Regions from separate parts of the Klebsiella variicola genome, predicted to be linked through region 3. Evidence: predicted binding sites of a transcription regulator. Region 3 holds the regulator's gene; each other region holds the start of a gene.
The links. The regulator Fur, encoded in region 3, represses iron uptake genes when iron is present. The targets are predictions, from matches to a motif close to ATAATAATGAGAACNACTATCAA.

Region 1 (3,103 bases), 380 kb from region 3:
ACCACCATGACCCCTTTCAGAATTTCCCACTCCAGCGCTTTCTGGCTATGGTTCTGAATAATAAACTGGGTTTTACCCGCTTTAACGGTCACCTGCATCGGCTCGCACTGCTTGTCGTTGACGGTGACTTTGACCTGCGGGATATCCGCAGCCTGAGCACCCAATGCAGAGCTGAGCAGCGCGGCCACGGTCGCCCGCAGCGCATTACGGCGAAAATGAATCATCATGATCATCCCTTTCGGTAAGTAGAGTGTCGCTTATAAGCTCGCAGCGCCCGGTCAGGCAGCCCGCGAGGCAGTGGTATTATTCCGCGGCGGCAGGGCAAACAGCACCAGCGCCGGGATCAGATAAAGCAGATAGACCGCCACTTCGCTAACGCTCGGGGTCTCCTGGTAGCCGAAGATCCCTTCAAGCAGTGTGCCGAACAGCGTATGCGTCGACAGCACGTTGCTCAGATCGAAGGCCGTATCCTGGAACAGGTTCCACAGGCCAGCCTCGTGGAAGGCGCGGATCGCCCCCGCGGCCAGGCCAGCGGCCACCAGCAGAATAAACAGGCTGGTCCATTTGAAGAACACGCCGAGGTTAAGGCGGATACCGCCCCAGTAGAGCAGGAAGCCCAGCACGATTGCCGTGGCCAGGCCCAGCAGCGCCCCCAGCGGCGGCCAGATGCCGACATCCTGCTGGAATGCCGCCAGCAGAAAGAAGACCGACTCCAGCCCCTCACGAGCAACGGCGAAAAAGACCATCATCACCAGCGCCCAGCCATGGTGATTACCGCGCTGCAGCGCCTTGTCCACGGCCTGCTCCAGTTGCTGTTTAACGTTGCGCGAGACATTGCGCATCCAGAAGACCATCCACGTCAGGATCACTACCGCGATGACCGCGACGATCCCCTCGAACAACTCCTGTTCGCGCTGAGGAAATTCCCCGGTGGTTTCGTTGATAAAAATGCCTAAGCCAAGACACAGCGCCGCCGCGAGGATCACGCCAATCCACATCACGCCAATCCAGTTGCCGCGCTGGGTGCGTTTCAGATAGCTGGCGATCAGGCTGACAATCAGCGCCGCCTCAAGGCCTTCGCGTAACATAATGAGAAATGGGACAAACATGCCAATACCCTTAAATGTAAAGCACCGTCAACGAATGCAAAAACAGGTAATATTTATGATAGTGATTATCATTACAATACTCAAAAACACAAGCGAAATGTTTAGAGAATGATGACTATCTGTAAATAAATCGCTGGCAAATAATGACTTACGAAAATATTCGCCTGTTATGAGGGAAAAGAATAAGCAAAGGATTTTTTACGCCAGATATTTACCCGTGGCGGCGGCTATGGCTAAATGGCGGCCTTATTGACCTGCGAAAAGAACAACATGACTGCATTTTTTCATTTCCTGCTGGCGCTGGTGGTGATCCTCGCCCTGGCCTGGCTTGTCAGCTACGACAGACAAAATATTCGTATTCGTTACATTCTCCAGTTGATTATTATCGAAATAGCGCTCGCCTTCTTTTTCCTGCACGCAGAAAGCGGCCTGTGGCTGGTGAAAAATATCTCCGGCTTTTTTGCTTCACTGTTAGGCTTTGCCGCCGAAGGGACCAATTTCGTCTTTGGCGGCATGAGCGAAAAAGGGTTAGCCTTTATTTTCCTGGGCGTCCTGTGTCCGATTGTGTTTATTTCCGCGCTGATTGGTATTCTTCAGCACTGGCGGATCCTGCCGATTTTCATTCGTGTCATCGGTACCCTGCTGTCGAAGGTAAACGGCATGGGTAAGCTGGAATCTTTCAACGCCGTCAGTTCGCTGATCCTCGGCCAGTCGGAAAACTTCATCGCCTACAAAGGCGTGCTGGGCGACCTCTCCTCACGGCGTCTGTTCACCATGGCGGCGACGGCCATGTCGACCGTATCGCTGTCGATTGTCGGCGCCTATATGACCATGCTGGATGCCAAATATGTCGTCGCGGCGCTGATCCTGAATATGTTCAGCACCTTTATCGTGCTGTCGGTGATTAACCCGACGCGGCCGGACAGCGAGCAGGAAATAAAACTCGAGAAGCTGCACGAATCGCAGAGTTTCTTTGAAATGCTCGGGGAATATATTCTGGCCGGCTTTAAAGTGGCGATGATTATTCTGGCGATGCTGATCGGCTTTATCGCCCTGATCAGCGCCATTAACGCGCTGTTCGCTACCCTGTTTGGTCTCAGCTTCCAGCAGATCCTCGGCTACGTCTTCTATCCGCTGGCCTGGCTTATCGGTATCCCGCTGAGCGATGCGCTGAACGCCGGCAGCATCATGGCCACCAAACTGGTCGCTAACGAATTTGTGGCGATGATTGAGCTGCAAAAGATTGCCGCCAGCATGACGCCGCGCGGGCTCGGCATTCTCTCGGTCTTCCTGGTGTCGTTTGCCAACTTTGCCTCGATCGGCATTATCGCCGGGGCGATCAAAGGCCTGAATGAACCGCAGGGCAATATCGTCTCCCGCTTCGGCCTACGGCTGGTGTATAGCGCCACGCTGGTGAGCCTGCTTTCCGCCAGCTTCGCCGGGCTGGTGCTGTAAGACAAACGGCGGGGCTGCCCCCGCAGTTTACTCAGAACTGCACGCAGACCGGCTGGTCGACACGCATCACCGACTCCTGCGCGAAGCGTGATTTATAGCCCTGGCGCAGGGCTTCAATACCGGCCTCGCTCTGCGCATCGTTGCCATGGATCACCATCAGCGCCTTACTCTGCTCCCGCACCACCTGACCATTCTGGCCAAGCCACTGGCCGCGGGCATCAAACACCGTCAGCCCATCGCGAAAGCGCGGCGTGACGTCGCGGTCGACAAACTGTTGCCACTCTTCAGCAGTGATGTCTTTCCCCGCCGGGCGGCTCAGGCCGAAATAAAGCGTGGTTTGCACCATGGACCGATCCGCCGGGCAGGCGCCGGGCTTCGGCGCGCGGGTCGACGAACTTCCACCCGCCACGCAGCCGCTGAGTAACCCTGCCAGCACCAGCGCCATTGCACCCTGTCTGAACGTCATCTTTGCTATCCTCATTGTTATTAGTCAGGAAATATCAGCGGATTTTCAAATAATTAGCAAGGGTTATAATATT
Region 2 (3,103 bases), 1.7 Mb from region 3:
GACCAGCCCGCGATAGCTGTTCTGGCTGTGTCCGGCGGAGATCCCTTTCGAGATGATGGTCGAGCGGGTGTTCTTGCCGATATGGATCATTTTGGTGCCGGTGTCCGCCTGCTGGTGACCACTGGTCAGCGCTACCGAGAAGAATTCGCCGATCGAGTTATCGCCGCGCAGAATGCAGCTAGGGTATTTCCAGGTGATGGCCGAGCCGGTTTCCGACTGGGTCCATGACATCTTGCTGTTCTCCCCTTCGCACAGCGCACGCTTGGTGACGAAGTTGAGAATGCCGCCGGTGTTGTTGTCGCCGGGGAACCAGTTCTGCACCGTGGAGTATTTCACTTCCGCATCTTTATGGATGATGACTTCAACGACCGCCGCATGCAGCTGATAGCTGTCGCGCACGGGCGCCGAGCAGCCCTCAATATAGCTGACGTAGCTGCCTTCATCGGCCACCAGAATGGTGCGTTCAAACTGCCCGGTCTTTTCGGCGTTGATGCGGAAATAGGTCGACAGCTCCATCGGGCAGCGGACGCCCTTCGGCACATAGATAAAGGTGCCATCCGAAGCCACTGCGGCGTTCAGCGCGGCGAAGAAGTTGTCATTGCCTGGCACCACGGTACCCAGATACTTTTTCACCAGTTCCGGATGGTCGTGGATCGCCTCGCCGAAAGAACAGAAGATGATCCCCTGCTCCGCCAGCTTTTCGCGGTAGGTGGTCGCCACCGACACCGAGTCGAATATGGCGTCCACCGCCACCTCGCGCCCTTCACGTACCGGCACGCCCAGCTGGTTAAAGGCTTCTTCCACCTCGCTGGTCAGGAAGGTGTTGGCCCCGGTCTGCTGCACCGCGCCCGGCTCTGAAGCGCAGGTCTCATCGCAGTTGCCGCAGGAGGGGGCGGAATAGTAGCTGTAGTCCTGATAATTCAGCTTATCGTAATGCGCCTTCAGCCAGTGCGGCTCCTCCATCTCCAGCCATGCCCGGAAAGCATTGAGCCGAAACTCCAGCATCCACTGCGGCTCATTGCGACGGGCGGAAATGGCCCGGACCACCTCTTCATTAATCCCTTTGGCAAGCTCATCGGTCTGCAGCCGGGTGAAAAAGCCCTCTTTATAATTGAGCGGGCCGCCGGTCCAGGTTTTGACATCGTCAGTTGCTTCAGTATTACGCGACATAGTTACTCCGCCTGCACCCCAAAACTTTCGCCACAACCGCACTCGTGCTGCGCTTTCGGGTTATGAAATTTAAAGATTTCATTTAAACCTTCCCGGACGTAATCGAGCTCCGTACCGTCAATGAACGGCATCGCCTGCAGCGGCGCCCACAGTTTCGCCCCGTCATGTTCAAAGAGCAGATCGTCGGCTGCCGGCTCGGCAATCATTTCGAGCACATAGCCAAAACCGGCGCAGCCGCTGGTTTTTATCCCCAGCCGCAGCCCTTTTTTGTCCGGTTGCTTGCGCATCAGATCGCGAATATGCGCGGCAGCGGCCGGCGTCATGGTCAGTCCCTGCCAGCTAAAATCGGCGGGATTAAAGGTTCCTGCTTGTACTTCCATCGATAGACCTCCAGGTTGGCGCCATCAAGGCATACCGCCATGTTAGTGATAATGATTATCACTTCAACCCATCTGCAGCAGGGGTATTGCCCCATTTAGCGCTTTTTATAAGCATAGACCCTCGCCCGGGGATTATCAGGGTGTGCAGGGTGAACTTAATCTTTTGATTTATAATATGTTATTCTGAAATCATTCTATATTCGCACGCAATGGTAAAGATGTATCGAAAATACCGATTTATGCAATAGCAGATGACCCGGTTCCTGTTTATCGCACAGCCTGGAGAAGGAAAAGTGACAGTGTCACCTAAAGGCCAACAAGGCCGAGAAGGCGCAGGTCCGGTGGTCAGGATAAGAAAGCGCCAGTCCGTGACGCTTTCGGAAAGCAACAATCGCCGCTCGCCAGGCCGCGATCCAGGGAATGAAAACTGTGATGAAACGGGTAAATGGATTGCCAGGCAGGGTCGCGGTTGGCTAGGTGCCTTTTCTGACCAGGCGGGCGGCCTGAACAAAAACCTCATCTTCCACCCCGTCCCCCTTCTGTCTGCCCAGTCTCACCAGTTCATCCACGATACTCCCCTGATTAATCTGCTTCTGTGTAGCCACTAAGCTAATGACCGCCGCGCCGATGGCCATGCCAATCAATGCCGTTTGTTCATCTTTATCTTTCATGGTGTCGCTCCGTCTGTCCTCCAGAGAAAGGCTAGCAAAAGATACCACCAGCTCAATTTCAAATTCATCTTCTTTACACCTCCCGGAAAACGCAGGCGCCGCGCTGACCTCTCCTTCCCCCTGGTGGCGATGGCGCAAAGCGCTGCCGCCTCATACCGGGTCTTTATTTTGCCAGCTTCACGTTGCGCGGAAATAAATAAAAATAACGCGCGCGCCGAAGAGTAAAAAAAGGAAATAACAGCCTCAGCGATAAAACCAGATTATTCCAGCAGGGAATAGCTGGGATGCTAATATTTCATTTCCCCACCGGTTTTTAGAAGCCTATAGTTTTTTTGCCTGCAGAACATCCACTTAGGTTAAAAGACATAAGGACATAATAATGATTGTTTCAGCCCCCAGCGATTATCGCGAAGCCGCTCGTCGCCGTCTGCCCCGCTTCCTTTTTGATTATATTGACGGTGGCGCGGTGGCGGAAAATACCATGAACGCCAACGCCACCGAGCTTGCCTCGGTAGCCCTTCGCCAGCGCGTGCTGTGCGGGGCGGGCGAACCGACGCTGGCCACCACGATCCTTGATGCTTCATGGGCGATGCCCGTGGCGCTGGGGCCCGTCGGCGCCACCGGGATGTACGCCCGCCGCGGCGAAGTTCAGGCGGCCCGCGCCGCCTCCCGCGCCGGGATCCCGTACACCCTGTCCACGGTGTCGGTCTGCTCGATTGAAGAGGTGGCGAGCCAGGCCAGCGGCGCACTCTGGTCCCAGCTGTACGTGCTGAAAGATCGCGGCTACATGCGTAATGCGCTGGAGCGCGCGTGGGCCGCCGGCATGAAAACCCTGGTATTCACCGTCGATATGCCGATCCCCGGCTCGCGGTATCGGGATAA
Region 3 (3,103 bases):
CCTACCACATCATTTAAGTTTCAAGAGGTTATTTTACTCATGGCAATCATCGGCATCTTTTTTGGCAGCGACACCGGCAACACCGAAAATATTGCAAAAATGATTCAAAAGCAGCTTGGTAAAGATGTTGCTGATGTTCACGACATTGCCAAAAGCAGCAAAGAAGACCTGGAAGCCCACGACATTCTGCTGCTCGGTATCCCGACCTGGTACTACGGCGAAGCGCAGTGTGACTGGGACGACTTCTTCCCGACGCTGGAAGAGATCGACTTCAATGGTAAACTGGTGGCGCTGTTCGGCTGTGGCGACCAGGAAGACTACGCAGAATACTTCTGTGACGCGCTGGGCACCATCCGCGACATCATTGAGCCGCGCGGCGCGACCATCGTCGGTCACTGGCCGACAGCCGGGTATCATTTTGAGGCCTCCAAAGGCCTGGCGGATGACGACCACTTCGTCGGCCTCGCCATTGATGAAGACCGCCAGCCGGAGCTGACCAACGAGCGCGTTGAGAAATGGGTGAAGCAGGTTGCCGAAGAGCTGCACCTCGAAGAAATCAAAAACGCCTGATGATTAAGCGGCGCAATCATTGAGTTGCGTCGCATTAATAGACAAAAGCAATCAAACTAATAGCTACAAGTTTTTAACTTTTAATCACATATCTGTACAATGTCCACTGATTCTACGAGGCACGTGACGCAGTTTGTAGCTGGTGCCTCGTTTTTGACAGCAAACCAGGCCTGATGCTTGCAGTTTTCATTTACCAGTGGCAGTTCTATAATGAGACGCATTACGTCGGGTTAATTTCTGTATGACTTCCGTTGAAGGAAGTAGATCGTTTAGCAACAGGACAGATTCCGCATGACTGACAACAATACCGCATTAAAGAAGGCTGGCCTGAAAGTCACACTTCCTCGACTGAAAATCCTTGAAGTGCTGCAGGAACCGGATAACCATCATGTCAGTGCGGAAGACTTATATAAACGCCTGATCGACATGGGCGAAGAGATCGGTCTGGCGACCGTTTACCGCGTACTCAACCAGTTTGATGATGCCGGTATCGTGACTCGTCATAATTTTGAAGGCGGTAAATCCGTTTTCGAACTGACCCAGCAGCATCACCACGATCACCTGATTTGCCTCGACTGCGGCAAAGTGATCGAATTCAGCGATGACTCGATCGAATTACGCCAGCGTGAAATTGCCTCCCGCCACGGCATCCGCCTGACCAACCACAGTCTGTATCTGTACGGTCATTGTGCGGAAGGTGATTGCCGCGAGGACGAACACGCCCACGACGCGGTGGAAAAATAATTCCCCGCTTCGCTGAGACTGAAAAGCCAACCTGCCGGTTGGCTTTTTTATGGGCGCCTCTGCTGCCCTTACCGCTCTCGTCCCACAGGTGACCTTCCCGCGTCCTCGTTTTGTCCGGAGAGTTGATATGGAACTTCGCCAGCTACGCTATTTTGTGCGCATTGTTGAAACCGGCAGCATGGGGCGCGCCGCGCTTGATCTTAATATCGGCGTCTCGGCGCTCAGCCAGCAGATCGCACGCCTGGAAAACGAACTGGCCATTCGCCTGCTGCAGCGGACCTCCCGCGGGGTCACGCCCACCAGCGCGGGTCTCGCTTTCTACTCGCAGGCACAGCTGGCGCTGCGCCATGCCGATGATGCCATCCTCGCCGCCCGCGAGGCGCGCCTGTCAGGCCACGTTAGCGTCGGCATGGCCCCCAGCACCGCCTCCGTTCTCGGCGTCCCGTTCATCAATGCGATGCGCGAAAGCTATCCCGACGTGCGCCTGCATTTGGTGGAAAGCCTCTCCGGTAATCTGGAGCGGATGATCAACACCCGCCAGCTCGATTTAGCTATCGTTTTCCAGCAGGAAAAGATCCTGCGCTGGAGCGCCAGACCGGTGCTGGAAGAACGCCTGTTCCTGATTGGCACCCATGCGCTGTTGGCCCCCCTGCAGGAGGACCACATCTCCCCTGACCAGCTCACCTCCCTGCCGTTGATTATGCCAAGCCAGGGCCATGGCCTGCGCGGCAGGCTGGAGGCAGTTTGCCAGCAGCATCATCTCAGCGTTGAGGTGGTGGCGGACATTGACGGTCTGGCCCTGCTGATGCAGGCCGTGCGCAGCGGACTGGGGGCCACCCTGCAGCCCGGGGCCGCCATCTCCCACCTCGACCATCAGGCGCTGAGGGTGATCGACGTCGTCAACCCGATACTCAGTCGCCCCAACTTTCTGGTCAGTCTGTCTGATGATGAACTCACTCCGGCAGGCCTTGCGGCTCGAGTGATACTCAGCAAAGTCATGCGCCAGCTGGTGGAGTCTGACCGCTGGCCGGGTGCTACCCTTTACGCTCACTAAACCCCTCTTTAGCATTACACCATAGCGCCTCACCGCTGTTACCACCTACATTCCCATTACAAATTTAACAATTAATTAAATTGTAAGGGAGCCGATAATGGTGGATGTACTGGTGATTGGCGGCGGCAATGCCGCGCTATGCGCCGCCTTAACCGCCCGGGAAGCTGGCGCCTCGGTGCTGCTGCTGGAGGCGGCGCCGCGGGAGTGGCGCGGCGGCAACTCGCAGCACACGCGTAACCTGCGCTGTATGCACGATGCGCCGCAGGACGTGCTGGTCGACAGCTACCCGGAAGAAGAGTACTGGCAGGATCTGCTGCGCGTCACCGAGGGGAATACCAACGAAGCGCTGGCCCGAATGGTGATCCGCACCTCGTCACAATGCCGGGACTGGATGCGCCAGCACGGCGTGAACTTTCAGCCACCGCTCTCCGGCGCCCTGCACGTGGCCCGCACCAACGCCTTTTTTATGGGCGGCGGCAAAGCGCTGGTCAATGCCTATTACCGCAGCGCGGAGCAAATGGGGGTGCAGATCCGCTACAACACACCGGTGCAGGCTCTCGAGCTGCGCAACGGCGAATTTGTCGCCGCGCTGGCGGGCGAGGAACGGATTGTTGCAAAAAGCTGCGTCCTCGCCGCCGGCGGATTTGAATCCAACCGCGAATGGCTGCGCGAGGCCTGGGGGCAAAATGACAGCGGTGAATGGCCCGCCGATAACTTTCTCATCCGCGGCACCCG
Region 4 (3,103 bases), 1.9 Mb from region 3:
ACTGGGACAGCTATTTCACCATGCTGGGTCTTGCCGAAAGCGGTCACTGGGATAAAGTCGAAGATATGGTCGCCAACTTCGCCGCGGAAATTGACACCTGGGGCCATATCCCCAACGGCAACCGCACCTATTACCTCAGCCGTTCGCAGCCCCCCTTCTTCTCCTTTATGGTGAGCCTGCTGGCGACGCACGATGGCGACCAGGTACTGAAAACCTACCAGCCGCAGCTGGAGAAGGAGTATCGCTACTGGATGGCCGGAGCGGACGCGCTGGCCCCCGGCAGCGCTGACAAACGGGCGGTGCGGATGGCGGACGGCGCGCTGCTCAACCGCTACTGGGACGATAACGACACCCCGCGCCCCGAGTCCTGGCTTGACGACGTCAAAACCGCCAAAAGCAACCCGAATCGTCCGGCAACCGAGATCTATCGCGACCTGCGCTCCGCCGCCGCCTCCGGCTGGGATTTCAGCTCCCGCTGGATGGATAATCCGCAGCAGCTCGCCACCATTCGCACCACCTCGATTGTCCCGGTCGATCTCAATGCCCTGATGTTCCATCTGGAGAAAACCCTCGCCCGCGCCAGCAAGGCATCCGGGGACAGCGCCGGCGCTACGCAGTACGATGCGCTGGCTAATGCCCGCCAGCAGGCCATCGAGAAATATCTGTGGAATGATAAAGAGGGATGGTACGCCGATTACGATCTGAAAACCCGCAAGGTGCGCAATCAGCTGACCGCGGCGGCGCTGTTCCCGCTGTACGTCAATGCGGCGTCACGCGAGCGGGCGACGAAAGTGGCCGCCGCCGCTGAGTCGCGGCTGCTCAAACCCGGCGGGCTGACCACCACCACCGTCAACAGCGGTCAGCAGTGGGACGCCCCGAACGGCTGGGCGCCGCTGCAGTGGGTGGCGGTCGAGGGCCTGCAAAACTACGGCCAACAAAAGATCGCCATGGAGGTCAGCTGGCGCTTCCTGAGCAACGTTCAGCACACCTATGACAGCAAGCAAAAGCTGGTGGAGAAGTATGACGTAAGCTCGACCGGGACCGGCGGCGGCGGTGGCGAATATCCGCTACAGGATGGCTTTGGCTGGACCAACGGTGTCACCCTGAAGATGCTGGATCTGATCTGCCCGCAGGAGAAACCCTGCGATGCCCTGCCCGCCACGCGCCCGGCGGCGGCCCCTTCCGCGCAGAGCAAGCCAGCCGCCAACGACCCCGCACCGGCGGCAGCGCAAAAAACCGGCGCCTGACGCTTTTCACGCACCCCCTACCAAATTCGGTAGGGGGTAGTCGTCTCCCTGCTGACAACGTCCCCGTGCAGCCCCGCTCTGCGGCCCGCGGGAAGCACGTCACTCCCCCCATCGCCCTGAACCGGTCACCTTTCGCTTGATCACATAAATACAAACAATAATAATTCGCATTACTTTTTAACGAACAATGACAGATTCGTTTTTCCCGCGGCGGCGTACAGGAGTACCAGACCGCGTTGGTTCAGGATGATCTTATGAACGTGGCTATTTCCCGAAAACGCCCGAGGCTGCTGTACGCCCTCGTGGTCGCCCTTCCCCTCACCGCGCTAGCTGAAGAGACCGTGGTGGTCACTGCCAGCCCGCCGGCGTCCGCCAGCGCGCCGACTGAAGGCTACAGCGCCAGCACTTCGCTCGGGGCGACGAAAACCGACCAGCCGTTAATCACCACCGCCCAGTCGGTATCGGTGGTCACCCGCCAGCAGATGGCGGACCAGGGGGCGAATACCATCAGCCAGGCGCTGGAATATACCCCGGGGGTCTACTCCAGCTTCGGCGGCGGCGCGACCCGGTTCGACGCTATCTCCCTGCGCGGCTACCACGGCGGCGACGTCGATAACCTGTTCCTCGACGGTATGCGCCTGATGAGCGACGGCGGCAGTCATAACGTTGTGCAAATCGACCCGTGGTTTATCGAACGCGTCGATGTGATCCGCGGCCCCTCCTCCGCGCTCTACGGGCAGAGCGTGCCGGGCGGCGTGGTCAACCTGACCTCCAAACGCCCGCAGTTTAGCCAGCAGGGCCACGTCCGCCTGACCGGCGGTACGCAAAATACCAAAGGCGCGGCCTTCGATTACACCGACGCCATCAACGAGCAGTGGGCATGGCGGCTGATCGGGATGACCCGCAGCAGCGACACGCAGTATGACCATACCCGCGAAGAGCGCTACGCGATTTCGCCTTCCCTGCTATGGCAGCCGGACAGCGACACCTCGCTGCTGCTGCGCGCCTATCTGCAAAAAGATCCTTCCGGCGGCTACCACGGCTCTTTGCCGCTGGATGGCACCCGCTACGCGCATAATGGTCGTAAGCTCTCCCCCAGCACCAACGAGGGCGATCCGGGAGATGGCTATCAGCGCCGCCAGCAGATCTACAGCTACGAGTTTGACCACCAGTTCACCGACGTCTGGTCGGTCTATTCCGCCGGGAGCTACACCCACACCAACGTCTCCCTCGATCAGGTCTACCAGGTCGGCTGGATAGATGACAGCGACATGCTGACCCGCGGCTACAGCGGTTCGCGCGGTTCGCTGGACGGCTGGTCGACCGATAACCGCCTGCGCGCCGATTTCAATACTGGCGACCTGGCGCATACCCTGATCCTCGGCGCCGAATATCATCGCTTCCGCAACGATCTGTGGACCGGCGCCGGCGGTGCGGCGCCGCTAAACCCGTTTACCGGCTATACCGCGCAGACCGGGCATACCGTCACCTACAGCGATGACAATCATCGCCGCTACTACCAGACCGGGCTGTATCTGCAGGATGAGATGGTCTGGAACCGCTGGCATGTGGATGTTTCCGCACGCTACGACCGCATCGTTTCCCAGCAGGTCAGCGATACCTTCGGCACCTCAAACCGCCGTTCAGACGACCATATCAGCGGCCGCGCCTCGCTGTTGTACGCCCTGGATAATGGCCTTTCGCCTTATCTGAGCTACAGCCAGGCGATCACCCCGGCGATGCTGCCGGGCGCGGACGGCAAACCGCTGAAACCGACCACCGCCGAGCAGGTCGAAGCCGGTCTGAAGTTCCAGCCGCCGGGCAGCCGCGACCTCTATAGCATTGCAATTTACGAC

Region 1: efeU (iron uptake transporter permease EfeU) is a predicted target of Fur. The motif match lies at 1,165-1,187, and genes of this name have one in related genera.
Region 2: sufA (Fe-S cluster assembly scaffold SufA) is a predicted target of Fur. The motif match lies at 1,590-1,612, and genes of this name have one in related genera.
Region 4: SP68_RS09535 (TonB-dependent siderophore receptor) is a predicted target of Fur. The motif match lies at 1,402-1,424, and genes of this name have one in related genera.

Annotation. Positions count from the first base shown of each region.
Region 1 covers NZ_CP010523.2:3,527,901-3,531,003, forward strand. The annotation lists gene efeO (iron uptake system protein EfeO) at 1-227, opposite strand, end outside; gene efeU (iron uptake transporter permease EfeU) at 279-1,109, opposite strand; gene SP68_RS16635 (NupC/NupG family nucleoside CNT transporter) at 1,380-2,564, shown strand; gene SP68_RS16640 (DUF3574 domain-containing protein) at 2,596-3,030, opposite strand.
Region 2 covers NZ_CP010523.2:2,228,506-2,231,608, reverse strand. The annotation lists gene sufB (Fe-S cluster assembly protein SufB) at 1-1,170, opposite strand, end outside; gene sufA (Fe-S cluster assembly scaffold SufA) at 1,173-1,550, opposite strand; gene SP68_RS10405 (hypothetical protein) at 2,024-2,221, opposite strand; gene lldD (FMN-dependent L-lactate dehydrogenase LldD) at 2,601-3,103, shown strand, end outside.
Region 3 covers NZ_CP010523.2:3,903,911-3,907,013, forward strand. The annotation lists gene fldA (flavodoxin FldA) at 40-570, shown strand; gene fur (ferric iron uptake transcriptional regulator) at 862-1,314, shown strand; gene tcuR (tricarballylate utilization LysR family transcriptional regulator TcuR) at 1,442-2,368, shown strand; gene tcuA (FAD-dependent tricarballylate dehydrogenase TcuA) at 2,466-3,103, shown strand, end outside.
Region 4 covers NZ_CP010523.2:2,032,714-2,035,816, reverse strand. The annotation lists gene SP68_RS09540 (alpha,alpha-trehalase) at 1-1,247, shown strand, start outside; gene SP68_RS09535 (TonB-dependent siderophore receptor) at 1,502-3,103, shown strand, end outside.